Regions from separate parts of the Streptomyces sp. NPDC051180 genome, predicted to be linked through region 1. Evidence: riboswitches for the same ligand, from Rfam matches in the RefSeq annotation. Region 1 holds a riboswitch; each other region holds the start of a gene.

Region 1 (7,741 bases):
AGGGCCTCGTCGCCGAACGGGTTCACGCCCGGGCCGGCGGCCAGCGAGTGGCCGACGAGGACGTGCAGGCACTTGACCCGGTCCGGCATGCCGCCGGCGCTCGGGAAGCCCTCCAGCACCTCGATGGCGTCGCGGCGGGCGATGTAGTCCTCGTGCGCGGCCCGGTAGGCGGCGGCGAGCTCGGGGTCGGTGGCGAGCCGGGCCTGCATCTCCTTCATGACCCCGTTGGCCTCCAGGGTGCCGATGGCCGAGGCCGCCCGGGGGCAGGTGAGGTAGTACGTGGTCGGGAAGGGGGTGCCGTCGGGGAGCCGCGGCGCGGTCTCGACGACGTCCGGGTTGCCGCACGGGCAGCGGTGCGCGATGGCGCGCAGGCCGCGGGGCGGCCGGCCGAGCTGGAGCTCGAAGGCGGCGATGTCCTGCTCGGTGGGCTCGGTGCGTTCGGTCTGCGGAGGGGGCGTTTCCATGTCTGCCTTGCTCGTGTGTCGGGTCGGCCACCAAGAGGCCGGGTCAGGGGCGGTCGGCGTGGTCGACGCCGTCCCAGAGGTTGTCGTACCAGGGGCGGTCGGCCGTTCCCTGGTCGGCGCGGGGCCGCTGCTCCGCGTCGGGGTCGTCCACGGTGAAGCCGGTCTCGCCGGGCAGCACGTAGTGCAGGTGCTCGCGGGCGAGGCGGCGGACGTAGGCCGGGTCCTGGAGGCGGGCCTTCTCGTCCCTCAGTTCCTCGACCCGTCGGGCGGCCTCGGCGGCCCTGCGCTCCTGTTCGGCGATCTCGCCCTGCTGGGAGACGTAGCTCCGCATGGGATAGGCGAGGGCCACGACGAGGGAGCAGACGACGAGGGCGAGGAAGGCCGCGCGGCCGGTGAGCCGGGAGCGGCGGGCCTGACGGCGGGTCTGGGAGCGGTAGACACGGGCGGCTGTCTGCTCGCCGAGCAGTCTGATCCGGGTCGCGGTCGAGAACCGGTCCCGGTCCTTCGCGGCCATGTCGTGTCGCCTCCCCTGTTCACGCGGACGTCCCCGCACACGGTACGGGACCGAGTGCGGGGACGGACGGAACTGCCGGGGGTGACGCCTGTCAGCCCTTGAAGCGCGGGAAGGCGCTGCGGCCGGCGTAGACGGCGGCGTCGTCGAGGATCTCCTCGATGCGCAGCAGCTGGTTGTACTTGGCGACGCGGTCCGAGCGGGCCGGGGCGCCGGTCTTGATCTGACCGCAGTTCACCGCGACCGCGAGGTCGGCGATGGTGACGTCCTCGGTCTCGCCGGAGCGGTGGGACATCATGCACTTGAAGCCGTTGCGCTGGGCCAGCTCGACGGCGTCCAGCGTCTCGGTCAGCGAGCCGATCTGGTTGACCTTGACCAGGAGGGCGTTCGCGGTGCCCTCCTCGATGCCGCGGGCGAGGCGCTCGGGGTTGGTGACGAAGAGGTCGTCGCCGACGATCTGGACCTTGGCGCCCAGCTTGTCGGTGAGGACCTTCCAGCCCGCCCAGTCGTCCTCGTACAGCGGGTCCTCGATGGAGACCATCGGGTACGCGGAGACGAGCTCCTCGTAGTACTCGGTCATCTCGGCGGCCGAGCGGGACTTGCCCTCGAACTCGTACACGCCGTCCTTGTAGAACTCGGACGCGGCGACGTCGAGCGCGAGCGCGACGTCGGTGCCCGGGGCGTAGCCGGCCTCCTTGATGGCCTCGATGATGAGGTCCAGGGCGGCGCGGTTCGACTCCAGGTTCGGGGCGAAGCCGCCCTCGTCGCCGAGGCCGGTGGAGAGGCCCTTGCGCTTCAGGACGCCCTTGAGGGTGTGGTAGATCTCCGCACCCCAGCGAAGGGCCTCGGAGAAGGACTCCGCGCCGATCGGGGCGATCATGAACTCCTGGATGTCCACGTTGGAGTCGGCGTGCGACCCACCGTTGAGGATGTTCATCATCGGGACGGGCAGCAGGTGCGCGTTCGGGCCGCCGAGGTAGCGGAAGAGCGGCAGGTCGCTGGCCTCGGAGGCGGCGTGCGCGACGGCGAGGGAGACGCCGAGGATGGCGTTGGCGCCGAGCGATCCCTTGTTCTCCGTGGCGTCCAGGTCGAACATGGCCTGGTCGATCAGGCGCTGCTCGGTGGCGTCGTAGCCGACGAGCTCCGGGCCGATCTGCTCGATGACGGCGAGGACGGCCTTCTCGACACCCTTGCCCTGGTAACGGTTGGGGTCACCGTCGCGGAGCTCGATGGCCTCGAAGGCACCGGTGGAGGCACCGGACGGAACGGCAGCACGACCGGTGCTGCCGTCGTCGAGGCCGACCTCGACCTCGACCGTGGGGTTGCCTCGGGAGTCCAGGATTTCCCGGGCTACGACGACGTCGATGGACGGCACGAGCATCTCCTTCTGGGATGTGACGCTGGATGTGACGCAAGGTCGGTGCAGGGTCGCTTGGCCTTGCGACAAGAGCCTAACCGGCTCGGGGGCTCCCGCCCGCCGGGCGCCCGCACCCTGGGACGAAAAAGGACCCAAGGGCAGGTATTACGGGACGAAGGGCCTCAGATCTACTGGGTGGTAACCGCCTCCGTGTCCCGAACGCCCTCCCTCTGACACGGCGAAACCCCGGCCCGGCGTGCACGGGGGAGGGCACGTCGGACCGGGGTGGTCACCGCGGGAGGGTCGCCGGGCTCACTTGAGGTGGAGCTGCTGGCCCACGTAGATCAGGTCGGCGTTCTCGACGACGTCCTTGTTCAGGTCGAAGAGCTTCGCCCAGCCGCCCTGGACGCCGTGGTCCCGGGCGATGGTGCCGAGGGTGTCACCGGGCTTGACCCGGTACTCGCCGTCACCCTGCTTGACCGTCTTGCCGGCCGGGGTCACGACGGTCTTCGCGGCGGTGGCCTTCCGCGGGGCCTGCGCGGCGGTGGCCTTCTTGGGGGCCTGGCGCTGCTCGCTGCGGGTGGTCGGCTGGGTGGCCTTGCGCTCGGGGGCGGGGGCCGTGGTGCCACCGGTGTAGGTGGTGCGGGAGAGACCCACGCCGCAGCTCGGCCAGGCACCCTTGCCCTGGCCCGCGAGGACCTTCTCGGCGACGGTGATCTGCTGCGACTTGGACGCCTGGTGGGCGTTGGGGGCGTAGGCGGTGCCGCCGTACGCGGCCCACGTCGACGACGAGAACTGCAGGCCGCCGTAGTAGCCGTTGCCCGTGTTGATGGCCCAGTTGCCGCCGGACTCGCACTGGGCGACCCGGTCCCACTCGGCGCCCGTGGCGGCCGAGGCGGTGCCCGCGGTCATCAGCGGGGCGGCGACGGCGACACCGGTGACGCCGACGAGCGTGGCGACCTGGGTGGCCTTGGAGGGACGACGGTGTTTGCCCTTGCCGGAAAACAGCATGGAGATTCTCCTCACCGACGCCTGCGAGGTGAGCTGTCGGGTTCGGGCCAATGAGTTGCCCGGCCGCGTGTCCTTGCACGCGACTTCACCCCAAGCCGGTCGTCGGCCGTCTCTCGACGGCCGGGGCCGGCACTTACCTTGGGTCCCCCGCTCCTGCCTTCGGCGCTGACGCGACGACTGTTCCCATCGACCGACGGCAGGATTCGGCGTTTCGGTCGACGGGGCCCGCGGTGGCGAGCGGTTAAGACCGTAGACACAGACCCACCGGAAGTTCAAAGAGGCGCATTGCGGAAATTTCGCCCCTCCTTGCCCTCCGGCGGGGGGTGTTTGTGCAGGTGAGAGGTGACGGAGGCAAAGGTCACGGGCAGGACACGCCAGTTGGGGCGAAGAGACCCATGTCTCACTTGCCCAGAACCGGACATTCAGTCCCGAACTACCCTTCGGCCGTGACCGGATCCACCGTCAGTTCGAGGCTCTGACCAGGCAGGATCAGGTCCGGATCGGCGCCCACCGTCTGGCGGTTGGCGTCATAGAGGGCCGTCCACCCTCCGGGCAGTTCGTTCGACTGCGCGATATCGGACAGGCTGTCGCCGGGCCGCACGGTGTACGCGTCCGAAGTGTCCGCACTGTCCTTTGCGCCCGAATTCTTCGCGGCGTCGGTCGCCGGCGTCGAGGTGGAGGCGTCCGCCAACTCGTCCGTGGGCGAGGCATGCTTGCCGGATTCCGGTGAATTGCCCGCCTTGTCGGTTTCCTCCGGAGCGGCGTCGCCCCGATGCTTTCCGGACCCGGGGGCCGTCGACGACCCGTCACCCTCCTCCACTCCGGGGGAAACGGGCATACCGGGCGTAACAGACGTGTCGGGCGTGACCGGCGTCGTGGGCGTGCCCGGCGTCGTGGGCGTGCCGGGCGTGACGGGCACGCCGGGGGTGACGGGGACCGTCGGGGGAAGCGAGGCGTTCGGGTCCTCCGGGACGGCCGGCGCGGTGGGCGTGGCCGTGGCGGTCTTCGGCGTCTGGGCGTGCCGGAAGGAGCCGGCGGAGCCCGACGGGGTGCCGTCGGTCCGGTTGGACTCGGCGACGGGACCGGTGGGGGCCGTGGGGACGGAGGTCGGGCCGGGGTCCACCCCGGTGGCCTTCCCGTCGTTCGTCAGCCCGGCGATCGGCGCGCAGGTGGCCCACTCGGTGCTGCCCTTGGCAAGAGCCTTCTCGGCCACGGCGATCTGCTGGGCGCGGCTGGCGAGGTCGGGGCTGGGGGCGTACGCGAGGCCGCCGTTCCGCTCCCAGCTGTCCTGGGTGAACTGGAGCCCGCCGTACATCCCGTTGCCGAAGTTGGCGCTCCACTGGCCACCGGACTCGCACTCGGCGACCCGGTCCCAGGTGGCCGCGTCGGCGGCGGATGCGGAGCCCGTGGCGAGCAACGGCAGCGCCATCGCCGAACCGGTGACACCGGCGGCGACGACGATGGCGGGGGCCTGACGGGGGCGACGGTGTCGTCCGTTCCCGGAACGCATAGGAGCGCCTTTCGCGTGACGGCTGAGACTGCCGGGAAACGTAGCGGTATTCGAACGCTCATCACAAGTCGGTCGACCCGCGATCACGCGAAGATCACATTTCTGATGCGAAGTCAGTTCACGGGCGGGGAACGGACGGGGAGAATTCCACCGGAAGCGTGCGCAATCCACGCATGATGAGCCCGCCACGCCACCGCAGTTCGTCCGGATCGACGGCAAGTCGCAGATCCGGCAGGCGCGTCAGCAGCGTCGCGAGCGCCGCCTGGCCCTCCAGCCGCGCGAGCGGCGCGCCCAGGCAGTAGTGGATGCCGTGCCCGTACCCCAGGTGCTGGTTGTCGCGCCGGGCGAGGTCGAGCGTGTCCGGCCCGTCGAACCGCTCCGGGTCCCTGTTCGCGGCGGCCAGGACGACGAGGACCGGGTCCCCCGCCGGGATCTCCTGCCCGCCGACGGTCAGCGCCCGCGTCGCGTACCGCCAGGTCGCCATCTCCACCGGCCCGTCGAACCGCAGCAGTTCCTCGACTCCGGTCTCCAGCAGCCCCCGCTCCCCCGCCGCGAGCGACGCCTGGAGCCGCTCGCGCTCCGCGGGGTGGCGCAGCAGCTGGTAGACGCCGTTGCCGATGAGGTTGACGGTCGTCTCGAAGCCGGCGAAGAGAATGATGAAGGCCATGGCGGCGGCCTCGTTCTCGGTGAGGTGCTCGCCGTGGTCGGACGCCCTGATGAGCCCCGAGATGAGGTCCTCGCCGGGCTCCCCGCGCTTGCGGTGGATCAGCTCGGCGAGATAGCCGCGCATCTTCTTCACCGAGCGCGCGACGCCGCCGCGCGGCCCGCCGCCGTGGCGGATCATCATCCCGGCCCAGTCCCGGAAGTCGTCCTGGTCCTCCGGGGGCACGCCGAGGAGGTCGCAGATCGCGTAGATGGGCAGCGGGAACGCGAACTCGTGGATGAGGTCGGCGCTCCCCCGCTCCGCGAAGGAGTCGATGAGCCGATCGGTCAACTCCTGTACGCGGGGCGCGAACTCGGCGACCCGGCGCGGGGTGAACGCCTTCGACACGAGCCGCCGCAGCCGGGTGTGGTCGGGCGGGTCGATGTTGAGCAGGTGGGTCATCAGCTCGGCCTTGCGCTCACCCGGAATGCCCGTCTTGCCCTTGGCGTGCGGGGACTCCTCGTGGTGCGCGGGGTTCTTGGAGAGCCTCTGGTCGGCGAGCGCCTGCCGGGCGTCGGCGTACCGGGTCACGAGCCATGCCTCGACGCCGCTGGGCAGCGTCGTCCGGTGCACGGGCGCGTGCTCCCGCAACCAGGCGTAGGCGGGGTACGGATCGCTGGCGAACTCCCAGGTGAAGAGCTCGGGGGCGGGGGCGGGGCCGGGGGCTGTGCTCACGCCACGACCGTACAGGTCCGCCCCGGACGTCACGTTCGTGGAGAACCTGTGATCAAGGGGTGCAGGTCGTGCCCTAGATTCATGCCGGTGGACCCTCAGCTGCTCAGAGCCACGTTCGCCGTCGTCGAGAGACGCGCCGAACACGCCGTCACCTTCTTCTACTCGCACCTCTTCTGGAACAACCCCGGGGTGCGGGCGCTCTTCCCCGAGGAGATGCAGCCGCAGCGCGACCGGCTCTTCGCGGCGCTCACCCATGTGGTGACGCGTCTGGAGGACCCCGGACTCGCCGGCTACCTGGGCCGGCTGGGCCGCGACCACCGCAAGTTCCTCGCCTCCCCCGCCCTGTACGCCGCCGTCGGCGAGAGCCTGCTCGCCGCGTTCGCGCACGCCGCCGGCGCCGCCTGGACGGTGGAGGCGGAGAAGGCGTGGTCCGAGGCGTACGGCCACATCGCCGAACTGATGCTGGCGGGCGCCGACGAGGCGGCCGCCGCCGGGGAGCCGGCCTGGTGGGACGCGGACGTCGTCCGCCACCGGCGCCACGGCGAGGACCTCGCCCTCCTCACCCTCCGCCCCCGCCGCCCGCTCCCCTACCTCCCCGGGCAGTACGTCAGCGTCAGCTCGCTGCGCGTGCCCCGCGTCTGGCGCACGTACTCCCTCGGCAACGCGCCCCGCCCGGACGGCACCGTCGACCTGCACGTCAGCCGCATCGCGGGCGGCGCGATGAGCACGGCGCTCGTCGAGGAGACCGGCCAGGGCGACTTCCTGCGGCTCAGCGCCCCCGGCGGCGCCCTCACCGCGCGGACGCCGCCGGGCGGAGTGCGCACCTACATCTGCGCGGGCACGGGCTGGGCACCGGTGAAGGCCCTCCTGGAGGAGGCCGCGGCGGTCGAGCCGGACCTCGAGGGCCGGCTCTTCGTCGTGGCCCGCGCCAAGGAGTACCTGTACGGGCGGCCGGACGTGGAGCTGCTGAAGGAGCGGCTCCCCCGGCTGCACGTCACCTACATCACCTCGGCGCCCGGCCGGCGCCGCGACCAGGCCACCGAGCGGCTGGTCCAGGCCCTGCGCGCCTGCGGCCACTGGCAGGCCCACGACGTCTACCTCGCCGGGCCGCCGGCCTTCCTCACCGAGGTCGCCGAGGTCCTGGAGGAGCTGGGCACCGACCCGGACCGCGTCCACCACGACACCCTGCCGACCGTCGGACGCTTCGCCACCCGGCCCGGCACGACGGCCGAACGCCTCCTCGGCCCGCCCCAGGTCCTCTGGCACGACCCCGAGGCCCGGGCCCCGCGCCCCCGCTGAACCGGGTGCCGGAGCCGGGCGCCGGAGCCGGGTGTCAGACCCGCACCGAACCCCGCGCGCGCGTGCGCCAGAAGGCGAACCGCACCAGGTCCACGGCGCACCCGACCGCGACGACCGCGAAGACGGTCCGCGCCCACCACGGGGTCCCGCCGCTCGCCGCCTCCCAGCCGAAGAACAGCGTCATCAGGGCCGTCGTGCCCGGCGCCTCGGC
Region 2 (7,741 bases), on a different contig from region 1:
TCAGTGGGCCAGTGCACTATCGGGGGTGGGAGGTGGCGCTGGTGTTTGACTGTGACGTGCTGGTGATCGGCGGCGGAATCGTCGGGTTGTCGACGGCGTACGCGCTGACGCGTGCCGCTCCCGGCACGCGGGTCACCGTCCTGGAGAAGGAGCACGCCCTCGCGCGCCACCAGACCGGGCGCAACAGCGGGGTGATCCACAGCGGGATCTACTACAGGCCCGGCTCGCTCAAGGCGCGGTTCGCCGTCGAAGGCGCGGCCGAGATGGTCAAGTTCTGCACCGAATGGGACATTCCGCACGAGGTGACGGGGAAGCTGATCGTCGCCACCACGCGCGAGGAGCTGCCCCGCCTGCACGCCCTGGTCCAGCGCGGCCGGGAGAACGGCATCCCGGTCCGCGAGCTCGGCCCGAGCCAGATCAGCGAGTACGAGCCCCGGGTGCGGGGCCTCGCCGCGATCCACGTCGGCACCACCGGCATCTGCGACTACGGCGCCGTGTCGCAGCGGCTCGCCGAGTCCTCCGGCGCCCGCATCCTGTACGGCGCGGAGGTCACCGTCGTCGACCGGCGCCCCTGGGGCGTCGCCGTGCGGACCGCGGACGGCCGGGTCGTGCGGGCGCGCGTCCTGGTGAACTGCGCGGGACTGCACTGCGACCGCATCGCACGGCTCGCGGGCGACGACCCGGGCATGCGGATCGTCCCCTTCCGGGGGGAGTACTACGAACTCGCGGACCCCTCGCTCGTGCGGGGCCTGGTCTATCCCGTGCCCGACCCCGCCTTCCCCTTCCTCGGCGTCCACCTCACCCGGGGCATCGACGGCGGCGTCCACATCGGACCCAACGCCGTCCCGGCGCTGGCCCGCGAGGGATACGGCTGGTCCGTCGTCCGCCCCCGCGAACTGGCCGGCACCCTCGCCTGGCCCGGCTCCTGGTCCATCGCCCGCGCCCACTGGCGGTACGGCGCCGGCGAACTGCACCGCTCGGTCTCCAAGCGTGCCTTCACCGCGGCCGTGCGGCGGCTGCTCCCGGTCGTCGAGGAGTCCGACCTGCGGCGGGCGGCACCCGGCGTGCGCGCCCAGGCGGTCCTGCGGGACGGCACCCTCGTCGACGACTTCCTCATCCGCGAGGCGGCCCGCACGGTCCACGTGCTCAACGCGCCCTCGCCCGCCGCGACGGCCTCCCTGCCCATCGGCCGGGAGGTGGCGGGCCGCGCCCTGGCCCTGCTGTGACCCCGCACCGGGCGGGCCGGGCGGAGGTCCGGCCGGGGGCGGCGCCGTAGAATCGGCGGCATTGTGTCTGAGCACCCTGAGAAGAGCACCCAGCCCGCCGCCGCCCCCGCCCAGCCCGTCGCGCGGCGGGGCAGCCGGATGTTCGCACCCGGGGAAGGGCCGATGCCCGACCCGGCAGGGGCGCATCACGAGCGGCGCATCCGGAGTTTCCAGCCGCGCCGCAGCCGCGTCACGTACGGCCAGGCCGAGGCGATGCTGAAGCGGTGGCCCGACTGGGGCCTCGACATCGACGGCAAGAGCGTCCTCGACCTGGGCGCGATGTTCGACGGGCTGCCGGTCGTCCTGGAGATCGGCTTCGGGATGGGCGAGGCGACCGCGCAGATGGCCGCCGCCGACCCCGGCACCGGCATCCTCGCCGTCGACGTGCACACCCCGGGCCAGGGCAACCTGCTCGGCCTCGCCGACCGCAACGGCCTGACCAACGTCCGGGTCGCCAACGGCGACGCGATCATCCTGCTCCGCGAGATGCTCGCGACGGACTCCCTGGACGGCTGCCGGGTCTTCTTCCCCGACCCGTGGCCCAAGGCCCGCCACCACAAGCGGCGGCTGATCCAGCCCGAGTTCCTCGGCCTCCTCGCGACCCGCCTCAAGCCCGGCGGCGTGCTGCACTGCGCCACCGACTGGGAGTCGTACGCCGAGCAGATGCTGGAGGTCCTCTCCGCGCACCCCGACTTCGAGAACACGCGGGAGGACGGCGGCTTCGCCCCCCGCCCCGACTTCCGCCCCGTCACGCGCTTCGAGGGGCAGGGCCTGGACAAGGGCCACGTCGTGCACGACCTCCTCTTCCGCAGGGTCCCGCGCGCGTAACCTCCTCGCACGGTGTCGGTGGGGGTGGTTAGGGTCGCTCACGTGTCGAATCCCGCCCCCGCCGAGCCGCCCCCCGAGGACACCGCGCCCGTCCCGCACCGGGACACCGACGAGCCGGCCTTTCCGGCCGCCGCGGACCGGTCCCAGTGGCGCTACCGGCCCCGCCGCGCGTTCTGGCGCAGCCGGGTCGTGCGGGCGATCACCGTCGTCACCCTGCTCGCGCTCTGCGCCCTGGTCATCCTGGCGATGGTCCGCGAGCAGACCGGCACCCAGGGCTTCCTCGTCGGCCTGGGCCTCGCCGTGCTTCCCGTGCCGCTGCTCATGGCCGCGTTCCGCTGGCTCGACCGGGTGGAGCCGGGGCCCTGGAAGAACCTGCTCTTCGCCTTCGCCTGGGGCGCCTTCGCCGCCGCGCTCGTCGCGATCCTGGCGAACTCCTTCGCGGTCCGCTGGATCGCCACGGCCACGGCCGATCCGGACTCGGCCGACAACCTCGGGGCGACGGTGATCGCCCCGGTGGTGGAGGAGAGCGCCAAGGCAGCCGCGATCCTGCTGCTCTTCCTCTTCCGCCGGCGGTACTTCGGCGGGCTCGTCGACGGGGTCGTCTTCGCCGGCTTCACCGCGACCGGCTTCGCCTTCACCGAGAACATCCTCTATCTGGGCACCGCCTTCGGCGAGGACCAGGAGGTCGGCTCCCCCGGCATCGGCATGGTGACCGCGGGGACGTTCTTCGTCCGGGTCGTGATGTCGCCGTTCGCGCATCCGCTCTTCACCGTGCTCACCGGCATCGGTTTCGGCTTCGCCGCGCTCGCCCCGCGCGGCAAGCGGCTCCGCAAGGTGCTGCTGCCGCTCGGCGGGCTGATCCTCGCCATGGGACTGCACGCCGCCTGGAACGGCTCGGCCACCTTCGGCGGCCCGTGGGCCTTCTACGCGGTGTACGGCGCCCTCATGGTCCCGGCCTTCGGACTGCTGACCTGGCTCGCCGTCTGGAGCCGGCAGCGCGAGCTGCGCACGATATCCGGCGAACTCCCGGCGTACGCCGCGGCCGGCTGGCTCTCCCCCGCCGAGCCCCTCGCGCTCTCCTCCATGCGGGCCAGGCGGCTGGCCCGTACCTTCGCCGGCGGGACGTACGGCCCCGCCGCGGCGCGCGCGGTCGGCGAGTACGAGTCCTTCGCGACCACCCTCGCCTTCCTCCGCGACCGGGCCCGCCGCGGCACGGCCGGCCCCGACTTCACCGCCCGCGAGCAGGAGCTCCTGCACCACCTCTGGCAGCGCCGTGCCGTCGCCTCCCCCGCCCTCACCCACGCGGCCCGCGCCACCGGCCGCGTCTGGGCGCCGCCGCAGTACCTGGACTACGGCGGCTACAACCCGTACCGCAGCTGAGCGCCGGTGTCCCGGGACCGACCGGGGCGGAGCGGAGCCCGCGGTCCGGCACGTGCCGGACCGCGGGCTCCGTCGTTCAGGCCGACGCCTCGGTGAGGAGGGTCAGGTCGGCCTCGGTGAGGGTGAGGTCGGCGGAGGCGACGAGGGCGGGCAGCTGTCCGACGGTACGGGCCGAGGCGATGGGGGCGGCGACGGTCGGCCGGGAGGCGAGCCAGGCGAGGGCGACGGTGGCGAGCTCGGCCCCGTGCGCCTCGGCGACCGCGTCGAGCGCGGAGAGGACGGCCCGGCCCCGCTCGGTGTCGAGGTGCCCGCCGGCGCCGGCGGCGCGGACGCTGTCGACGGTGGCGCCGGGACGGTACTTGCCGGTGAGGAACCCGGCGGCGAGGCCGTAGTACGGGACGGCGGCGAGCCCGGCCCGCTCGGCGGTCTCCAGGAGCGGGCCCTCGTAGGTCTCGCGGGAGACCAGGTTGTAGTGCGGCTGGAGGGCGACGTACCGGGTGAGTCCCTCGGCCTCGGCGAAGTCGAGGGAGGCGCGCAGCCGCTCCGGGGAGATGTTGGAGGCGGCGACGGCACGCACCTTGCCCTCCTTCACCAGCTGGTCGAGGGCGGTGACGATCTCCTCGACCGGGACGGACTCGTCGTCGAAGTGCGTGTAGTACAGGTCGATGTGGTCGGTGCCGAGGCGGCGCAGCGACTCCTCCGCGGCCCCCTTGAGGGTGGGGGCGGAGAGCCCCTTGAAGCGGGGGTGGGCGCCGGCCTTGGTGGCGACGACGATGTCGGACCGGTTGCCGCGGGAGGCGAGCCAGCGGCCGATGACGGTCTCGGACTCGCCGCCCTCGTTGCCCTCGGCCCAGGCGGAGTAGACGTCGGCGGAGTCGACGAAGTTGCCGCCGGCGGCGGCGTAGGCGTCGAGGACGGCGAAGGACTCGGCCTCGTCGGCGGTCCAGCCGAAGACGTTGCCGCCCAGGGCGAGGGGGAAGACGTGCAGGTCGGAGCTGCCCAGCGGGCGGAGAGAGGTCATGGAGGGATCAACCGCTCCCGTCACCGGGCCTATTCCGTCAGGGAACTGGCGCGGACCCCGCAGGGGGTTCCGCGCCGGGTCGTGACGGTGGGAGCGTCAGAGCGAGAGGCCCTTGGAGCGCAGCCACTGCGCCGGGTCGATGCCGTCGCCGCCCGCGGTGTGCACCTCCATGTGGAGGTGGGCGCCGGTGACGTTGCCGGTGGCGCCGACGCGGCCGATGGTCTCGCCGGTGCCCACGCTCTGGCCGGCGGAGACGGTCATCGACGAGAGGTGGCAGTACCAGATCTCGGTGCCGTCCGAGAGTTCCAGCACGATCCGGTAGCCGTAGGAGCCCGACCAGCCGGCCGACTTCACGGTGGCGCCGTGGACGGCCTTGAGCGGGGTGCCGGTGGGCGCCGCGAAGTCGAGACCGGTGTGGTAGCCGGAGGACCACATCGAGCCGGACTGCATGTAGGAGGCGGTGAGGGTGTACGAGGAGAGGGGCAGCGAGTAGCTCGCGGCGAGCTTGGCGAGGCGCTCGGCCTCGGCCTTCGCGGCGGCTTCCGCCTCCGCCTTGGCCTTCGCCTCCGCCTCGGCCTTCGCCTTGGCCTCGGCGGCCGCCTTCGCCGCCGCGTCGGCCTTGGCCGCGGCCTCCGCCGCCGCCTTCTCGGCCGCGGCGTCCTCCGCGGCGGCCTTGTCGGCGGCGTCGGCAGATGCCTGCTGCTGCTCGGCCTGCTGGAGGATGCGGGCGCGCAGGGCCTCGCCGGCGTCGGAGGCGCCGGTCGCGGTCTTCGCGGCCTGGTCGGCCCCGCCGGTGGGCTCGTCGGCGGTGGTGTAGGTGGCGGCGGTGAGCGGGTTGGGGTTGGCGCGGGCCGCGCTGACCGGCTCGGGGTCCTCGTCGGGGAGGAGGTCGCCGACGCCGGGGAGGTCGTGGGCGTCCGGCAGACCGAGGTCGGGGAGGTCGGGGAGCGAGATCGCGACCGGGGGCTTCTCCTGCGCGGTGGCGAGGCCGCCCGCGCCGACCGCGGCGATGACGCCGACGCCGAGGACGGTGGAGGAGCGGGCGAAGTTGGAGCGCTGCTTGACGACCCGGTGCCGGCCGCCGGAGCGGCTCTCGGCGCGGAGGGAGCCCTCGGTGGGGTTCCACTCGGTGTCCGGGGAGGCGGGAACCGCACCGCCACCGAAGGCATCGAAGGGGGCTTCGGGTGCGGGGGTGTTGGACGCCACTGAGGGGCGCTCCTTTCCTTCCTTCTCGCCTACCGGGTTAGCTGACGGGTTCGGAGCAGGAAGGTCTCCTACGGGCACGGTCGCACAGGTGCGAAAGGCCCGATTCACCCCAAGTGGTGGTTCCCCGGTTCCTTTTCAGGATTCGGCGCGTGCGCACGGTGCCGCCTCTTGCGACGGCTGGGACGACCGCGCTGCGTTATCGAACGTTAATAGACAGGGGGTCCCCATTCCAAGCCGTTCCTCTTGATCGTTCATCGAATTGGGTGGTAATGGTCCGAGTTGACCCCACCTCAGAACGGAACCCGTAAACCCCCTCGATCTGACGTTATGTCAATTGTTATCGCAGGGACACCTCTCGACTACGGCCGGTGACGGGGACGGCCCGGCGGCACCACCGGCATGGTCCGGCGCCGCTCCGGCTGGCCCTCCGCGGGCCGGCTCACCGCGAGCAGCGCCATGTCGTCCGTCGACCTCCCGCCGGTGTGCAGCCGCACGTCGCCCACCAGCGCGTCGAGCACTTCCTCGGGCCCCGGGAAGAGCCGGCCGGCGAGCCGCTCCGCGGGGTCGTAGAAGACACCCTCCGCGTCCCGCGCCTCCGACAGGCCGTCGGTGTAGAAGAGCAGCGTCGCGCCCGGCGGGTAGGACCGCGCCTCCGCCCGGTCCGGCCACGCCGCCAGGTCCCCCATGCCGAGCGGCAGCGCCGGATCCACCGGGTCCAGCAGGTCGAGCCGCCCGTCCGCGTACAGCATCAGCGGGGGCGGGTGCCCGCGGTTCACCAGCCGGACGAAGCCGCCGAAGGTGCCGCTGCCGTCGGCGCGCGGGATCTCGGCGAGCACCGCCGTCGTGAACCCCTCGAAGGCGTCGAGCCCGTCGCGCCGCATGCCCTCCCGGGCCAGCGCCCGTTCGAGCCGCTGCGCCACGCCCTCCAGGGTCCGCTCCTGCTCGGCCGCCTCCCGGAAGGCCCCGATGACGACGGCGACGGCCTCGACCGCCTCCAGCCCCTTGCCGCGGACGTCCCCGACCACGAGCCGCACCCCGTGCGGGGTGTCCTGGACGGCGAACAGGTCGCCGCCGATGAACGCGTCCGCCTGCGCCGCCTCGTACCGCGCCGCGCACTGCAGCCCGCCGATCCGCTCGGCGGGCATCGGCAGCACCGCCTTCTGCGCGGTCTCCGCGATGACCCGCGCCGACGCGAGCCGTTCGCCGCTGCGCCGCACCACCCGGTTGACGAGGAGGGCCAGCGCCGAGACGGTGAGGACGGTCAGGGTCTCCGTCAGCCCCGGGATGTCGCTCGCGGTGTCGTTGTAGAGGTGCAGCCCCACGGAGGCGAGTACCGCGGCGATCCCGGTCAGCAGGGTCGTCAGCAGGGAGAAGAACGGCGCGGCGATCAGCGGGGCGGCGGAGAAGAGCGGGGCCGCGGTGTACGACGCCGGGGTCGCCACGTCGTAGGCGACGCCACCCGCGATGACCAGGGGCGGCAGCGCCCGGATGAACCGCCGCGCGCCTCCGTACGCCAGGCCGTCGTCACCGTCGCGCCGCCCGCCGCCCGTCCCGCCCTGGGGGTGCCCCACCTGTGCTCTCCTGCCCGGTCGGCCCGGCCGCGGTCCCGCACCGCGCCCTCCCAGGGTGGCGGCCGCCGCACCGGCGGGCGACCCCGTGCGGCCGACTGGCGTAGCCGGGCCGCACGGGGTCGCCCGCCTTCAGTCCCCGGCCGCCGCGGCGAGCCGACCGCCCCGCGCCAGCAGGGCCATGGCCGCCGCGCACACCAGACCCACCGCGCACAGCGCGAGCCACGGCACCGCCGACCAGCCGGTCACGTCGAGCAGCGCGCCCGTCCCCAGGTTCCCGAGGGTGATCCCGATCCCGCACACGGTGTTGTAGAGCCCGTAGTGGGTGGCCACCCAGCGCCCCCGGGACAGGGCGACGACGGTGTCCATCTCGTACGGGTAGAGCACCGCGTTGGCGACGGCCAGGACCGCGGCGCACGACAGCAGCCCGACCGCGCCCCGGCCCAGGGCCGCCGGGGCCAGGAAGGCCGCGC
Region 3 (7,741 bases), on a different contig from region 1:
GTCTCGACCACCTCAAGGGCCAGGACGTCGTGGTCCTCGGTCTGCCCAGAGGCGGCGTCCCGGTCGCCGCGCAGGTCGCGGAGGCCCTCGGCGCCCCGCTCGACATCTGTCTCGTACGCAAGCTGGGCGTCCCCCGGCAGCCGGAACTGGCGATGGGAGCCCTGGGTGAGGGCGGCGTGCGGGTGCTCAACGAGCGGGTGCTGCGCGATGCCGGGGTGGACGACCGGGGTCTGGCCGCCGTCGAGGAGGAGGAGCACGCGCTGCTCGACGAGCGTGCCCGCCGCTATCGGGGCAGCCGGGGGTCGCTGTCCCTGCGGGGCAGGACGGTCGTCGTGGTCGACGACGGGCTCGCCACGGGGGCGACCGCGCTCGCGGCCTGCCGGGTGGTACGCGCCAGGGGCGCGGCCCGGATCGTGCTGGCGGTCCCGGTGGCACCGCGTGGCTGGACGGCTCGGCTCGGGGGAGAGGCGGACGAGACCGTCAGCGTCCACGAGCCGGAGGTCTTCTACGCGATCGGACCGTTCTACCGGGACTTCACCCAGACCGCCGACGCCGAGGTGATCGCCTGCCTCGACCGCAACCGCGCCGCGCGGCAGCCCGCGGTCCGGGACGCGGAGGTGCGGATCCCGGTCGCCGGCGCCATGCCGGCCGCGGGGCTGCTCGCCGTGCCCGACGGAGCCGTCGGCATCGTCCTGTTCGCGCACGGCAGCGGCAGCAGCCGGCGCAGCCCGCGGAACCGGGCGGTGGCGCGGGAGCTCCACCGGGCGGGTCTCGGGACCCTGCTGTTCGACCTGCTCACGGAGGCGGAGGCGGGCGATCGGGAGCTGGTCTTCGACGCGCCGCTGCTGGCCGGCCGGCTGGCGGGGGCCACGGAATGGCTGGCCGGGGAGCCGGTGGGCGCGGGTCTTCCGCTGGGCTACTTCGGTGCGAGCACGGGAGCGGCCGCCGCCCTGTGGGCGGCGGCCGCTCCGGAGAGCCCGGTGAGTGCCGTCGTCTCGCGCGGCGGCCGACCCGATCTCGCCGGTGACCGGCTGGCCTCGGTGCGGGCACCGACCCTGCTGGTGGTGGGTGGCGAGGACGCGTCGGTGCTGGACCTCAATCGGCGTGCCCTCTCACGGCTGCGGTGCGAGAACCGGCTGGCCGTGGTGGAGGGCGCCACCCACCTCTTCGAGGAGAGGGGCGCCCTGGAGGAGGTGGCCGGGCTGGCCGCCTCCTGGTTCACCGCGCACTTCGGGGGTCAGTAGGCGCCGTTGACGTTGTCGATGGAGCCGTAGCGGTCGGCCGCGTAGTTGCAGGCGGCGGTGATGTTGGCGACCGGGTCGAAGAGGTCCATGGACGTGCCGGGCACGTGGTAGGCGAGGAAGGTCGGCTCGATGACCTGGAGGAGGCCCTTGGAGGGCGTGCCGGCCACAGCGTTGGAGTCCCACAGGTTGATGGCCTGGGGGTTGCCGGAGGACTCGCGCATCACGTTGCGGAGGATGCCGTCGTACGAGCCGGGGATGCCGTGCTGGCCCATGATGGCCAGCGACTCGCGGATCCAGCCGTCCAGGTTGTCGGCGTAGTTGGTGGCGGCGACGGGCGCGGCCTTGGCCGGCGCGGCGGCGGCCGGAGCGGCGGCGGAGGCACCCGTACCGGTGGAGGCCGGGGCCGCCGCACGGCGCTCGGAGCGGCTCGCCCGCTCGGTCGTGGCGGCCTTCTTCGCCTTGGGCGCGGCGGCCTCGGCGGAATCCCGACGAAGCGTCAGTTCGAGCCCGGGGTGAATAAGTGACGGATTGTCACCCACGGCGGTGCGGTTGGTCTTGTAAAGGCCCTTCCAGCCGCCCTGAATTCCCTTCTTCTGGGCGATCAGGGAAAGCGAGTCACCGCTGACGACCGTGTAGGTGCGGGCTGCCGCGGGGGCTGCCGGGGCCTTGGCGGCGGCGGGCGCGGCCGCGGGGGCGGAAACCGTCCGGGCGGCGAATTCCGGGGCGCCCGAGACGGGCGCGGCGCCGGCGACGGCCGGGGTGATCAGCGGGAGGGCGAGGGCGACGCCACCCGTGCCGACCAGAGCGAGGCTCTGGGAGACGGGACGGCGACGGGGGCGGCGGTGCTTACCGTGAGCAGGCATGACGGGATTCCTCTCCGGCGCCTGCGGGGTGAGCTGTCGGGTTCGGACGGGAGCTGTCCGGCCGCGCGCACGCGGCTGCACCCCGAGCCGTTCCGGAATCCGGGCCGGCGTATTCGTGGGTCCCCCGCTCCTGCCGTCGGGTGAAAAGGGAGGTATTTCGAGCAGTGGCAGGATTAGGCGATCCGCTCGAATGGAGGTGACCGTAGGCCAGTAATGCGACGGATAACAAGAGGACCGGGTCGTCCTCCGCAGTAAAAGGATCACCGAATTCACGGAATTCAAGATCGACCGGCTCTCCGGTGCGGCTAACTTCCTTATGCCCCATGGCTCGCACGGATTCCGGCCGCCGTGATCCCGGTCGGGGAGTGAGTCGCGTCACCAGGGTCTCAATGTCCGAATATGCACGGTAATTCTGTTAATGGGGGAGTGGGTGGAAAAGCCCCCTCCGGCAGGCGGGCACTCAAGGGCAAAAGTCGCAAAACCGACATTCGTCATGAAAGATGGATCCACCCCGACCGAGGAGCCGCTGGATGTACCCCGTCACCTCCACCTCCACCCCCCGGCTCAGCCCCGACGCCGTCGACCACGAGGGCGCCGCGCTCCACGACAGCGCCGCCTGGCAGCGGATCGTCGCCGACTGGGCCACCGACGAGCCCCTCGCCTCCGCCGGCTCGCCCCCTGCCGTCGAGAGCTGGCGGGATCTCCTGACGGTGCCGGTGGAGCGGCTGGTGTCCGACGCGCTCGACGCGCTCCCGCCCACCCTCCCGGCCGAGCGTCGGCTGCCCGGCCGCGTCGGGGCCGCCCTGCCGGACCGGCTCCACGTCTGGCGCCGCATCGGCAGGCCCGAACTGCGCCCGTCGGTCCACCTCGGCTACGCACGCCTGGTGCTCACGGAATGGGGCTGGCAGAACGCCCCGTACAAGCTGCGGGACAGGCGGGGGGCCCGCTGCGTGTGCGGCGCCCTGCTCGCCGCGCACCGGCTCGGCCACGGCGGCGCGGACACGATGAACGAGGCGGCGGCCTGGATCATGACCGAGCTGCGCTCGCGGGGGTGGCACGACCTGATCGGACCGTGGAACCGGGCCCCCGGCCGAACGGCCGACGAGGCCGTGGCCCTGCTCGACGCCACCATCGACAGAGCCGCACGGGCCGGCCGCTGACCGCCCCGCCGGTGTGCCGGGCTGCCCGCCCGGCACACCGGGGACCGGGTCAGCCGGTGACGCTCGGCGCCCCGGTCTCGATGTGGCCGGTGTACCGGCGCGACCAGGTCCCGTCGATGTCGGCGAGGAGGGTGAAGTCGTACCAGCCGCCCTGGTACGCCACCGCGTTGAAGAAGTCCTCACGGCTGGAGTTCGCGGGGACGGTGTACGTCCACGGCCCGTCGGTGCGGTAGGCGTTCGAACGGACGGTGAAGGTGACCGGGCCCCCCGAGGAGTTGGTCATCCTGAACCACAGGGCCGTCTTCCCCGTGCCCGGCTCGGTCGCGTACCGCGCCGCGACCTCCACCGCCTTGCCGGCCTTGGAGGCGTCGCCGATGAAGCGCCGCAGGAAGCGGTTGGGGCCCATCATCGAGATGTCGTACTTGCCGGAACCCGACCCCAGCCCGATGTTGAAGTAGTCGGACGCCGTGCCTCCCGGGTCGACGGTGTACTGCCAGGCGGCCGTGTCGCGGTACTGGTGCGGGTGGATCGAGAAGTGCGCCGGGCGCCGGGCCTCCGTCCCCTGGTTCGTCATCGAGAACCAGGCGAGGATCTTGCCCGCGGCCCCGAACTCGAACCGGTCGAGGTTGCCGTTGACCTGGTACGGCACGGCGCGCGCCGGGCGGGTGCCGGACTCCTGCGCGGGCAGCGCGTTGTTCTGGGGCGCCGGGTTCGGCATCGGGCCGCACGTCGCCTGACCGATGACCTTCGCCGTGGACGGGAGTCCGGCCGGCACGCCGTAGACCGGGTTCGCGAAGTCGAACACGCCGGTCAGATCCCCCGCCACCTTCCTGCGCCAGGCGCTGATGTTGGGGCAGGTGGCCGGCGTGCCGAGGGCGGCCGTCCAGGTCTCCATGAAGCGCAGCACGGAGGTGTGGTCGAAGACCTCGGAGCTCACCCAGCCGCCACGGGTCCACGGGGACATGACAATCATGGGGACGCGGAAGCCCAGGCCGATCGGGGTGCCGTCGAGGTACTCGCCGGGCGTCCCCGGCGGAGCGACCGGCGGCGGCACGTGGTCGAAGAAGCCGTCGTTCTCGTCGTAGTTCAGGAAGAGCACCGTCGAGTCGAAGACCTCGGCGTCGGCCGCCAGCGCCCGGTAGACGAGATCGACGAAGTGCGCGCCGTCGCCGGGTGGAGCGTAGGGGTGTTCCGAGAACGCCTCGCTGGCGACCACCCACGACACCTGCGGCAGCGTGCCCGCGAGGACGTCGGCGCGGATCGCGGCGGCGATGTCGTCCGGGGTCGAACCGGTCACCTTGGCGACCGAGCCCATGCCGCGGTCGTACAGCGGGTCGCCGGGCCGCGCGTCGGCGAACTTCTTGAAGTACGCCAGACCGTTGTCGCCGTAGTTGTCCTGGGCGTTCTGGTAGACCTTCCAGCTCACTCCGGCCCGCTGGAGCGCCTCGGCGTACGTCTCCCAGGTCAGGCCCGACTCGTCGCCTCCGTCCTTGCTGGAGCCGTCGATCTTCCCGCTCCACAGGAACGTGCGGTTGGGACCGGTGGCGCTGAGGGCGGAGCAGAAGTACGCGTCACAGATCGTGTAGTGGTCGGCGAGCGCGTGGTGGAAGGGGATGTCTCCGCGGTCCAGATGGCCCAGGGAGCGGGTGTTCCCCACGCCCGTCACCCAGTTGTCGAGGCGTCCCTTGTTCCAGGCCGCGTGCTGCGAGGTCCAGCTGTGCGGCAGGTCGCCGTTGCACTGCGCGAGGGTCTCGCCGTCGACCCCGCCGGCCGGCGGGGTGTCGCTCAGCTTCCAGGGGTAGTGCCGACCGCCCCAGTTCGGCTGGTTGAACATGCCCCAGCCCCCGGGCAGGTTGCCCGCGGCGCGGTCGCCGAATCCGCGGACGCCGCGGAGGGTGCCGAAGTAGTGGTCGAAGCTGCGGTTCTCCTGCATGAGGATCACCACGTGCCGGACGTCGGTGAGGGTGCCGGTGGCCGCCGTCGCGGCGGCCGAAGCCCGCGTCGGCGGCAGCGCCGCACCCGCCATGAGCCCCGCGCCGATCCCGACGAATCCCCTGCGGCTGATGGGAAGCATGCCCCGCCTCTCGTGTCACGGTGTGCCCCAGCGGCACGTCGGACACATGATGGGGGAGGCGAGCTTAAAGGTATACGGCTGTGCCGTAATTACTGGGTTAACAGCCGGAGGCCAGGGAGATCGGGGCCTGGATTGGTCCGTTGTGAAACCAATGACGCCAGACGGCCATCATGTTCACGCCGGACTCGGCGAGCTGGACGGCCGTCTTCGGCGGCGCGCCAGGCTGACCCGGACACGCTCCGCCCCTCCTTGCCGCCGGTGCCGGCGTGCGCCGATCCAGGTCGTCGGGTGGGGCGTGGTATCTGGAAACGCACTGCATGTTTCTGCTTGAATGAGCATTACTTCAAACAGAATCACTCATCATCGCGCACCCTTCTTGCAAGGAGCTCCGCATGGCCACCACTCGCACCTCCCTGGAGATCGCCTCCCAGCCGGCGACCTGGCGCCAGGCGGCCCGCACCCTGCCCCAGCACGCCCCCGCCCTGCCCCGGCGAGGCGAGCGGGTCGCGGTGATCGGCTGCGGGACCTCCTGGTTCATGGCCCTGGCCTACGCGGAGCTGCGCGAGTCCGGCGGACACGGCGAGACCGACGCCTTCGCGGCCTCGGAGTTCCCCTTCGGTCGACGCTACGACCGGGTCGTCGCGATCACCCGTTCCGGCACGACGAGCGAGGTCCTCGCGGTCCTCTCCCGTCTGCGCGGCACCGTGCCGACGGGTGCCGTGACCGCCGATCCGGCGACCCCGGTCATGGATCTCGCGGACGCGGTCGCCGTGCTCGACTTCGCCGACGAGGAGTCCGTCGTCCAGACCCGCTTCGCCACCACGGCCCTCGCCCTCCTCCGCGCCCACCTGGAGGCCGAGGACGCGCTGCCCGACGGGGTGGGCACCGTCGCGGAGGCCGCGCGCGACGCCGAGCGGGCCCTCGTGTCCCCCCTCGCCGAAGAGGTCCTCACGGCCGAGCAGTTCACCTTCCTCGGCAGCGGCTGGACCTACGGACTCGCCCTGGAGGCCGGTCTCAAGATGCGCGAGGCGGCCGGCGCGTGGACCGAGGCGTATCCGGCCATGGAGTACCGCCACGGGCCCATCAGCATCACCGGCCCCGGCCGGGTGACCTGGGGTTTCGGCGTCCTGCCGACCGGGCTCGCGGACGAGGTGCGCAAGGTCGGCGGCACCCTCTCCGAGAGCGACCTCGACCCGCTCGCCGACCTGATCCGCGCCCAGCGCCTCGCCGTTGCCGTCGCGGAGGCGCAGGGCCTCGACCCGGACACCCCCCGCAACCTGACCCGCTCCGTGGTGCTCGCCGACGTCCATGCCTGACCGCAGCCCCCGCCCGTCCGCAGACCCGGGAGAAGGACCATGCCGCTGACGCCCACCGACGAGATCGTCCGCCGCGCCCGCGCGGCGGGCACGGGCGTGGGGGCGTTCAACGTCCTCCAGCTCGAACACGCCCAGGCCATCGTGGCCGGCGCCGCCGACGTCGACCGGCCCGTGGTCCTGCAGATCAGCGAGAACACCGTCCGCTACCACGGCGCCCTCGAACCGGTCGCGCTCGCCTCCCTGGCGATCGCCCGCTCGGCCAAGATGCCGGTCGCCGTCCACCTCGACCACGCCGAGAACCCCGACCTCGTCCGCGAGGCCGTCGGACTCGGTCTGGGCTCCGTCATGTTCGACGCCTCGAAGCTGCCCTACGCGGAGAACGTCGCCGCGACCCGCGAGGTCGTGGAGGACTGCCACCGGCACGGCGTCTGGGTCGAGGGCGAGCTGGGCGAGGTCGGCGGCAAGGGCGGTGCCCACGCCCCCGGCGTGCGGACGGACCCCGACGAGGCCCGCGCCTTCGTCGCCGCCACCGGCGTCGACGCCCTCGCCGTCGCGGTCGGGAGCTCCCACCAGATGGTGACCCGCGACGCCGTCCTCGACCTCGACCTGATCGCCCGCCTGCGGGCCGCGGTGGACGTCCCGCTCGTCCTGCACGGCTCCTCGGGCGTCTCCGACCCGGGCCTCGCCGCAGCGATCGCCGCCGGCATGACCAAGGTGAACGTCTCCACCCACCTCAACAAGGCGTTCACCCGGGCCGTCCGCACCCACCTCGCCGACCACCCCACGGCGGTGGACCCCCGCCACTACCTCGCCCCCGCCCGGGCCGCGGTCGCCGAGGAGGTCGCTCATCTCCTCACGGTCCTGGCCCCGGCCTGACGGGGCGGGGGAGGGCCGCCGCCCCGTCACGAGGTGCCCCCGCCCCCTTGTCAGGGTCCGCATGCCCACGGGACCCCCGTCACGACGCGCCCGCCACCTCCTGGAACGCCTCCAGGAGGCCCCGCACGGCGGGCAGCGCCAGCGAGGACTCCCGTACCGCCGCGTGAATGGAGCGGACCGGCTCGGGACCGCGGATCCTGCGGACCAC
Region 4 (7,741 bases), on a different contig from region 1:
CTGACGTCCCCGCCGGACTGCAGCGTCATGACCGTGCCGACCGGGAACCCCTGCGACACGGACGCGAGCAGCGCGGTGATGTTCGGATGGGGCCACACCCAGCCCCGCTGGAACTCGGGGAGCTGCGCTCTTCCCTCAGCGACCTGCCGGAGCAGGTCGCGGAGCGGGCGCTTGTCGATGCTGAATGCTTCGTCCGTCAACGAGGCCGTCCTTCACTCGGGCGTCAGACGTGCCGGAGCAGCCCCCGGCCGGTCACCGGGCCGAGGCTACCCGGCGGTCGGGAAGCCCGTCCGACGGTCCCGTGAGACGGGATGGCCGGGGCAGGAGGTCCGAGGGGGACGGGGCCGGCGCCTGGGGCCGGACGGGGGGAGACCCCGGGCGGCGAGGCGGGGCGCCTGTCGCGCGGGGTCTCCTTGCGTCGTCGGTCCGGTCAGGAGGCCGGGCTCGCCACCACGTCGACCGGGTGGGGGAGCGGGGTTCCCGAGCCGTCGCGGCGGGGGTCGGGGTCGGGGAGGGTGACCGGGGCACCGGTCTTCTGGGCGGCGCGTGCCGGGGTGGTGCCCGCCCAGGCGAAGATCAGGACGTCCTCGCCCTTGAGGAAGCGCTGGCAGCGGACGCCGCCGGTGGCGCGGCCCTTGCGCGGGTACTGGTCGAAGGGGGTCAGCTTCGCCGAGGTGCCCGCCGCGGAGTCCAGGGTGCCGGTGGAGCCCGCGACGGTGAACACGACGGCGTCCGCCGCCGGATCGACCGCGGTGAAGGAGAGCACCTCGGCGCCGGCCGTCAGCTTGATGCCCGCCATGCCGCCCGCGGGACGGCCCTGGGGCCGTACCTGCGCGGCCTGGTAGCGCAGCAGCTGGGCGTCGGAGGTGATGAAGACCAGGTCCTCCTCCCCGGTCCGCAGCTCGGTCGCGCCGACGATCCGGTCACCGTCCTTGAGGGTGATGACCTCCAGCTCGTCCTTGTTGGCCGGGTAGTCCGGCACCACGCGCTTCACCACGCCCTGGAGCGTGCCGAGGGCCAGGCCGGGCGAGGACTCGTCGAGCGTGGTCAGGCAGACCACCGTCTCGTCGGCCTCCAGGGACAGGAACTCGGAGAGCGGCGCACCGCCCGCCAGGTTCGGGGCGCTCGCGGTGTTCGGGAGCTGCGGCAGGTCGATCACCGCGATCCGCAGCAGCCGGCCGGCCGACGTCACCGCTCCGACGTCACCGCGCTGGGTGGCCGCCACCGCGGACAGGATCACGTCGTGCTTGGCGCGTGCGGCCTCCGGGTCGACCGGGGGCAGCTCGGCCGTCGCCGTGCGGGCCAGCAGGCCGGTCGAGGACAGCAGGACGCGGCAGGGGTCGTCCGCGACCTCCAGCGAGACCGCCGCGACGGGCGCGCCGGCGGACTCCAGCAGGACGGTGCGGCGGTCGGTGGCGAACTTCTTGGCGACCGCGGCCAGCTCCGCCGAGACGAGCTTGCGCAGCTCGGCGTCGGAGTCGAGGATGCCGGTCAGCTCGTCGATCTCGCCGGTGAGCCGGTCGCGCTCGGTCTCCAGCTCGATCCGGTCGAACCGGGTGAGGCGGCGCAGCGGGGTGTCCAGGATGTACTGCGTCTGGATCTCGCTCAGCGAGAAGCGCTCCATCAGGCGCTCCTTGGCCTGCGCGGAGTTGTCGCTCTCCCGGATGAGGCGGATGACCTCGTCGATGTCGAGCAGCGCGACGAGCAGGCCGAGCACCAGGTGGAGGCGGTCGCTCTTCTTGGTCCGGCGGAACTCGGAGCGGCGCCGGACGACCTCGAAGCGGTGGTCGAGGTAGACCTCCAGGAGCTCCTTGAGGCCGAGGGTGAGCGGCTGGCCGTCGACCAGCGCCACGTTGTTGATGCCGAAGGACTCCTCCATCGGCGTCAGCTTGTAGAGCTGCTCCAGGACGGCCTCGGGCACGAAGCCGTTCTTGACCTCGATGACGAGGCGCAGGCCGTGGCTGCGGTCGGTGAGGTCCTTGACGTCCGCGATGCCCTGGAGCTTCTTGGAGCCGACGAGGTCCTTGATCTTGGAGATGACCTTCTCGGGGCCGACCGTGAAGGGCAGCTCGGTCACGATGATGCCCTTGCGGCGGGCCGTCACCGTCTCCACGGTCGCCGTGGCGCGGATCTTGAAGGAGCCGCGGCCCGACTCGTACGCGTCCTTGATGCCGGACAGGCCGACGATCCGGCCGCCGGTGGGCAGGTCGGGGCCGGGCACGAACCGCATGAGGGTCTCGAGGTCGGCGCTCGGGTGGCGGATCAGGTGGCGCGCGGCCGCGATCACCTCGCCGAGGTTGTGCGGCGGCATGTTGGTCGCCATGCCGACCGCGATGCCGGAGGCGCCGTTCACCAGGAGGTTCGGGTAGGCGGCGGGGAGCGCGACCGGTTCCTGCTCCTGGCCGTCGTAGTTCGGCGCGAAGTCGACCGTGTCCTCGTCGATGGACTCGGTCATCAGCAGCGCGGCCGGGGCCATCCGCGACTCGGTGTACCGCATGGCGGCCGGCGGGTCGTCGTTGCCCAGGGAACCGAAGTTGCCGTGGCCGTCGACCAGCGGGAGCCGCATGGAGAACGGCTGCGCCATGCGGACCATGGCGTCGTAGATGGACGCGTCGCCGTGCGGGTGCAGCTTGCCCATCACCTCGCCGACGACGCGGGCGCACTTGACGAACCCGCGGTCGGGGCGCAGGCCCATCTCGCCCATCTGGTAGACGATCCGGCGCTGGACGGGCTTCATCCCGTCGCGGGCGTCCGGGAGCGCGCGCGAGTAGATCACCGAGTACGCGTACTCGAGGAAGGAGCCCTGCATCTCGTCGACGACGTCGATGTCGAGGATTCGCTCCTCGAACGCGTCGTCCGGCGGCGGTGTCTTCGTGCTGCGGCGGGCCATCGCGGCTGCGGCTCCTTCACCAACAAGGTTGATCTGACGCGGACCATTGTGGACCGTGCCACCGACAACGCCGACCGCGACCCGGAAGAGGGACATCAGGACCGGGCGGGAACTTCGCCAGGTGTCGGCGCGCTTGCATACAGTGGCAGGACTTTTTCACATCGCGATCGAAGGGACGTACATGCCCATGGGTCACACGGCCACGGCCGAGGCCGGCTCCGGCGGCCTGACAGCGACCGAGCACCGGTTGGCGAACGGCCTGCGTGTGGTGCTGTCGGAGGACCACCTGACCCCGGTCGCGGCGGTCTGCCTCTGGTACGACGTCGGCTCGCGCCACGAGGTCGAGGGCCGCACGGGCCTCGCCCACCTCTTCGAGCACCTGATGTTCCAGGGCTCGAAGCAGGTCCACGGGAACGGTCACTTCGAGCTGGTGCAGGGCGCGGGCGGCTCGCTCAACGGCACGACGAGCTTCGAGCGCACCAACTACTTCGAGACCATGCCCACCCACCAGCTGGAGCTCGCGCTCTGGCTGGAGGCCGACCGCATGGGCTCCCTGCTGGCCGCCCTGGACGACGAGTCCATGGAGAACCAGCGGGACGTCGTCAAGAACGAGCGCCGCCAGCGGTACGACAACGTGCCGTACGGCACGGCCTTCGAGAAGCTCACGGCGCTGGCCTACCCGGAGGGTCACCCCTACCACCACACGCCGATCGGCTCCATGGCCGACCTGGACGCGGCGACGCTGGAGGACGCGCGGAACTTCTTCCGCACGTACTACGCCCCGAACAACGCGGTGCTGTCCGTCGTCGGCGACATCGACCCGGCGCAGACGCTCGCCTGGATCGAGAAGTACTTCGGCTCCATCCCGCAGCACGACGGCAAGCGCCCGCCGCGCGACGGCTCCCTCCCCGACGTCATCGGCGAGCAGCTGCGCGAGGTCGTCGAGGAGGAGGTCCCGGCCCGCGCGCTGATGGCCGCCTACCGGCTGCCGCACGACGGTACGCGCGAGTGCGACGCCGCCGACCTGGCGCTGACGGTCCTGGGCGGCGGCGAGTCCTCCCGCCTGCACAACCGGCTGGTCCGCCGCGACCGCACGGCCGTCGCCGCCGGCTTCGGCCTGCTGCGCCTCGCCGGCGCGCCCTCGCTCGGCTGGCTGGACGTGAAGACCTCCGGAGGCGTCGAGGTCCCGCAGATCGAGGCGGCCGTCGACGAGGAGCTCGCCCGGTTCGCCGCCGAGGGGCCGACGCCCGAGGAGATGGAGCGCGCGCAGGCCCAGTTGGAGCGCGAGTGGCTGGACCGGCTCGGCACCGTGGCGGGCCGCGCCGACGAACTGTGCCGGTTCGCCGTGCTGTTCGGCGACCCGCAGCTCGCCCTGACGGCCGTGGACCGGGTCCTGGCCGTCACCGCCGAGGAGGTGCAGGCGGTCGCCGCGGCCAAGCTGCGCCCCGACAACCGCGCGGTCCTGGTCTACGAGCCGGTGGCCGCCGACGAGAGCGACAGCGACGAGGAAGAGGGAGCGGACCAGTGACCGACGCTGCCGTGTCTTTGACCAGCATGGACTTCCACCCGCAGCCGGCGCCGGGTGTCGCCAGGCCCTGGGCCTTTCCCGCCCCGGACCGGACGACGCTGGACAACGGTCTGACGCTGCTGACCAGTCACCGCCCCGGCCAGCAGGTCGTGGCGGTGGAGATCTTCCTGCCGGCCCCGCTGGACGCCGAGCCCGCCGGTCTCGACGGTGTCGCCACCATCATGGCCAGGGCGCTCTCGGAGGGCACCGACCAGCACAGCGCGGAGGAGTTCGCGGCCGAGCTGGAGCGGTGCGGCGCCACGCTCGACGCGCACGCCGACCACCCGGGTGTGCGGGTCTCCCTCGAGGTGCCCGCCTCCCGGCTGCCCAAGGCCCTGGGGCTGCTCTCCGAGGCCCTGATCGCGCCGGCGTTCCTGGACACCGAGATCGAGCGCCTGGTGCGCAACCGTCTCGACGAGATCCCGCACGAGACGGCCAACCCGGGCCGCCGCGCCGCCAAGCAGCTCTCCAAGGAGCTCTTCCCGGCCGAGTCCCGGATGTCCCGGCCGCGTCAGGGCACCGAGGAGACCGTCGCCGCCATCGACGCCGCCGCCGTCCGCGCCTTCTTCGAGGCGTACGTGCGGCCCGGCACGGCCACCGCGGTGGTCGTCGGCGACCTGACGGACGTGGACCTCGACAAGGTCCTCGCGGACTCGCTGGGCGCCTGGACCGGCGAGCCGGCCGAGCCGCTCCCGATGCCGCCGATCACCGCCGACGACACCGGACGGGTCGTCATCGTGGACCGTCCCGGCGCCGTCCAGACCCAGCTGCTCATCGGCCGGGTCGGTCCGGACCGGCACGACCGGGTCTGGCCGGCCCAGGTCCTCGGCTCGTACTGCCTCGGCGGCACCCTCACCTCGCGGCTCGACCGGGTCCTGCGCGAGGAGAAGGGCTACACGTACGGCGTGCGGGCCTTCGGGCAGGTGCTCCGCTCGGACGCCGGGGGCAACGGCGCCTCGATGCTGGCCATCAGCGGCTCCGTCGACACGCCCAACACCGGCCCGGCCCTCGCCGACCTGTGGCAGGTGCTGCGCACCCTCGCCGCCGAGGGGCTGACGGACGCGGAGCGCGAGACGGCCGTGCAGAACCTGGTGGGCGTCGCGCCGCTCAAGTACGAGACGGCCGCCTCCGTCGCCGGGACGCTCGCCGACCAGGTCGAGCAGCACCTTCCGGACGACTTCCAGGCCCAGTTGTACGCGCGGCTGTCGGAGACGGGCACGGTCGAGGCGACCGCGGCCGTCGTCAGCGCCTTCCCCGTGGACCGGCTCGTGACGGTGCTCGTGGGCGACGCGGCGCAGATCGCGGAGCCGGTGCGGGAGCTCGGCATCGGCGAAGTGACCGTCGTGACGGGCTGATTCCGGCCCTCGTGAGGCAACGGGAGGACCCCGGCGAGCTGTTCGCCGGGGTCCTCCCCTTTGTCCGTATTGAGGGCAACGGTGATCGTATGCCCTGTGGCATGTCTTACAAAAAGCCTGTCCGGTTGGTGATTGAAAGACGATCCGCATAGCGTCGGTGCGGCTGTTCGTCAGTTGCACGTGCCGCAGCCGCGGCATCGGACAGTCATCGCCGAGTCCCCGTCAGGCGCGAGCCTGGGGAGCCGGGGACCCACATCGAGTCCCTGGGGTGAATCGGACGCCTTCGTCTCGTGCGGAGGGGCCCGTAGGAGACCTTCCTGCTCCGAACCCGTCAGCTAACCCGGTAGGCGAGAAGGAAGGAAAGGACCAGCCCCTACATGGCGTTCACCCGTGCCACCGGGAAGCATCGTGGTCCGAGCCGGATGGCACGCCGCGGCGTGGGCATCGCAGGCGTCGCGACCCTCGCCACCACCGGCGTCATCGGAACCCTCGCTTCCCCGGCGCTCGCCGCCGACACGGACAACCGCTCCCCCGAGGACACCGGCCTCACCCAGGTGATCACCGAGGACTCCCTCGTGGACCGGATCAACGCCCAGGCCGCCGCCCAGGAGCGGGAGGCCGTCGAGGCCATCGCCAAGGCGAAGGCCAAGGCCGAGGCGAAGCGCAAGGCCGAGGCCCGCGCCAAGGAGATCCGGCTGGAGCGCGAGCGCGCCGCCCGCGAGGCCGAGCGCCGCCGCCTGGCCTCCTTCCAGCTCCCCGTCGCCGGCTCGTACATCTCCACCGGCTACAAGACCGGCGGGTCGCTCTGGTCCTCCGGCAGCCACTCCGGCGTCGACTTCCACGCCGCCTACGGCACGCAGGTCGTCTCCGTGGGCTCCGGCACCGTCGTCGAGGCCGGCTGGGGCGGCGCGTACGGCAACAACATCGTCATCAGGATGAACGACGGCACGTTCACCCAGTACGGGCACCTCTCCTCCATCGGGGTCCACGTCGGCCAGACCGTCGAGCCCGGCCAGCCGATCGGCGTCTCCGGCTCGACCGGCAACTCCACCGGCCCGCACCTCCACTTCGAGGCGCGCACGGGCGCGGACTACGGCTCCGACATCAACCCGATCGCGTACCTCCGCGCCCGCGGCGTCGCGGTCTGACCCGCACCGCCCGCGCATCGCGTCGCAAAAGCCCCGGCTCGTACTGAGCCGGGGCTTTTCGCTGTCCCGAAGCCGGTGACGTTCGCCAAGGATTCCTTCGGGGCATCGGAAATTCGGGCGCGCTGCAATAGAGTCGAAGATCAGGCGCAGAACAGGCGCCGCTCGAATTGTCTCGCGCGGACCAAGGCGGAGGTCGGATATGCGCATTCCCGCGCAGTCGGTATGCACGGCGATCCGGGACGACATCGTCTCCGGTGTCTACGAGCGGGGCAGCCGGCTGACCGAGGAACAGCTCGCCCGCCGGTACGGGGTCTCGCGCGTCCCGGTCCGCGAGGCCCTGCGCACCCTGGAGTCCGAGGGCTTCGTCCTCACCCGCCGGCACGCGGGCGCGCACGTCGCCGAACCGACGGAGCAGGATGCGGCCGACCTCCTCGACATGCGGTCGCTGCTGGAGCCCCTGGGGGCGGCGCGGGCCGCCCAGCGCCGTACCGACGCCCACCTCAAGGTCCTGCGGGGCCTGGTCAGGCTGGGGCAGGAGCGTGCCAGGCGCGGTCAGGGCGAGGACCTGCGCTCGCTGGGCGGCTGGTTCCACGAGACGCTCGCGCAGGCGTCGGGCAGCCCGGCCCTGACGGCGCTGCTCACCCAGCTGCGCCACAAGATCGCCTGGATGTACGTGGTGGACCAGCCCGCCCAGCCGGTCGAGGTCTGGTCCGAACACGGCGCGATCGTGGACGCGGTGGCGCGCGGCGACGCCGAGCGGGCCCGCGCGCTGACCGCGCTC

What was found. Region 1 has a riboswitch for cyclic di-AMP ahead of AB0424_RS26870 (transglycosylase family protein). Riboswitches for the same ligand answer to the same signal wherever they lie in the genome.
Positions count from the first base shown of each region.
Region 2: another riboswitch for cyclic di-AMP. It lies ahead of AB0424_RS09000 (M23 family metallopeptidase); the one in region 1 lies ahead of AB0424_RS26870 (transglycosylase family protein).
Region 3: another riboswitch for cyclic di-AMP. It lies ahead of AB0424_RS02395 (LysM peptidoglycan-binding domain-containing protein); the one in region 1 lies ahead of AB0424_RS26870 (transglycosylase family protein).
Region 4: another riboswitch for cyclic di-AMP. It lies ahead of AB0424_RS15505 (M23 family metallopeptidase); the one in region 1 lies ahead of AB0424_RS26870 (transglycosylase family protein).

Region 1 is NZ_JBFBBC010000018.1:54,465-62,205, reverse strand. Features, by position in the region: gene AB0424_RS26885 (DUF501 domain-containing protein) at 1-464, opposite strand, end outside; gene AB0424_RS26880 (septum formation initiator family protein) at 508-978, opposite strand; gene eno (phosphopyruvate hydratase) at 1,070-2,356, opposite strand; gene AB0424_RS26870 (transglycosylase family protein) at 2,645-3,343, opposite strand; cyclic di-AMP (ydaO/yuaA leader) riboswitch at 3,347-3,518, opposite strand; gene AB0424_RS26865 (transglycosylase family protein) at 3,777-4,853, opposite strand; gene AB0424_RS26860 (cytochrome P450) at 4,972-6,231, opposite strand; gene AB0424_RS26855 (globin domain-containing protein) at 6,319-7,530, shown strand; gene AB0424_RS26850 (hypothetical protein) at 7,565-7,741, opposite strand, start outside.
Region 2 is NZ_JBFBBC010000003.1:480,370-488,110, reverse strand. Features, by position in the region: gene lhgO (L-2-hydroxyglutarate oxidase) at 42-1,226, shown strand; gene trmB (tRNA (guanosine(46)-N7)-methyltransferase TrmB) at 1,365-2,093, shown strand; gene AB0424_RS09010 (PrsW family intramembrane metalloprotease) at 2,136-3,473, shown strand; gene AB0424_RS09005 (aldo/keto reductase) at 3,550-4,494, opposite strand; gene AB0424_RS09000 (M23 family metallopeptidase) at 4,591-5,700, opposite strand; cyclic di-AMP (ydaO/yuaA leader) riboswitch at 5,712-5,858, opposite strand; gene AB0424_RS08995 (PP2C family protein-serine/threonine phosphatase) at 6,060-7,217, opposite strand; gene AB0424_RS08990 (MFS transporter) at 7,401-7,741, opposite strand, start outside.
Region 3 is NZ_JBFBBC010000001.1:535,883-543,623, reverse strand. Features, by position in the region: gene AB0424_RS02400 (phosphoribosyltransferase family protein) at 1-1,244, shown strand, start outside; gene AB0424_RS02395 (LysM peptidoglycan-binding domain-containing protein) at 1,238-2,107, opposite strand; cyclic di-AMP (ydaO/yuaA leader) riboswitch at 2,113-2,297, opposite strand; gene AB0424_RS02390 (hypothetical protein) at 2,638-3,267, shown strand; gene AB0424_RS02385 (phosphocholine-specific phospholipase C) at 3,317-5,341, opposite strand; gene AB0424_RS02380 (sugar isomerase) at 5,734-6,657, shown strand; gene AB0424_RS02375 (class II fructose-bisphosphate aldolase) at 6,697-7,533, shown strand; gene AB0424_RS02370 (LysR substrate-binding domain-containing protein) at 7,613-7,741, opposite strand, start outside.
Region 4 is NZ_JBFBBC010000007.1:177,341-185,081, reverse strand. Features, by position in the region: gene AB0424_RS15525 (DUF262 domain-containing protein) at 1-200, opposite strand, end outside; gene AB0424_RS15520 (DNA topoisomerase IV subunit A) at 431-2,890, opposite strand; gene AB0424_RS15515 (pitrilysin family protein) at 3,078-4,418, shown strand; gene AB0424_RS15510 (pitrilysin family protein) at 4,415-5,812, shown strand; cyclic di-AMP (ydaO/yuaA leader) riboswitch at 6,012-6,177, shown strand; gene AB0424_RS15505 (M23 family metallopeptidase) at 6,190-6,960, shown strand; gene AB0424_RS15500 (GntR family transcriptional regulator) at 7,160-7,741, shown strand, end outside.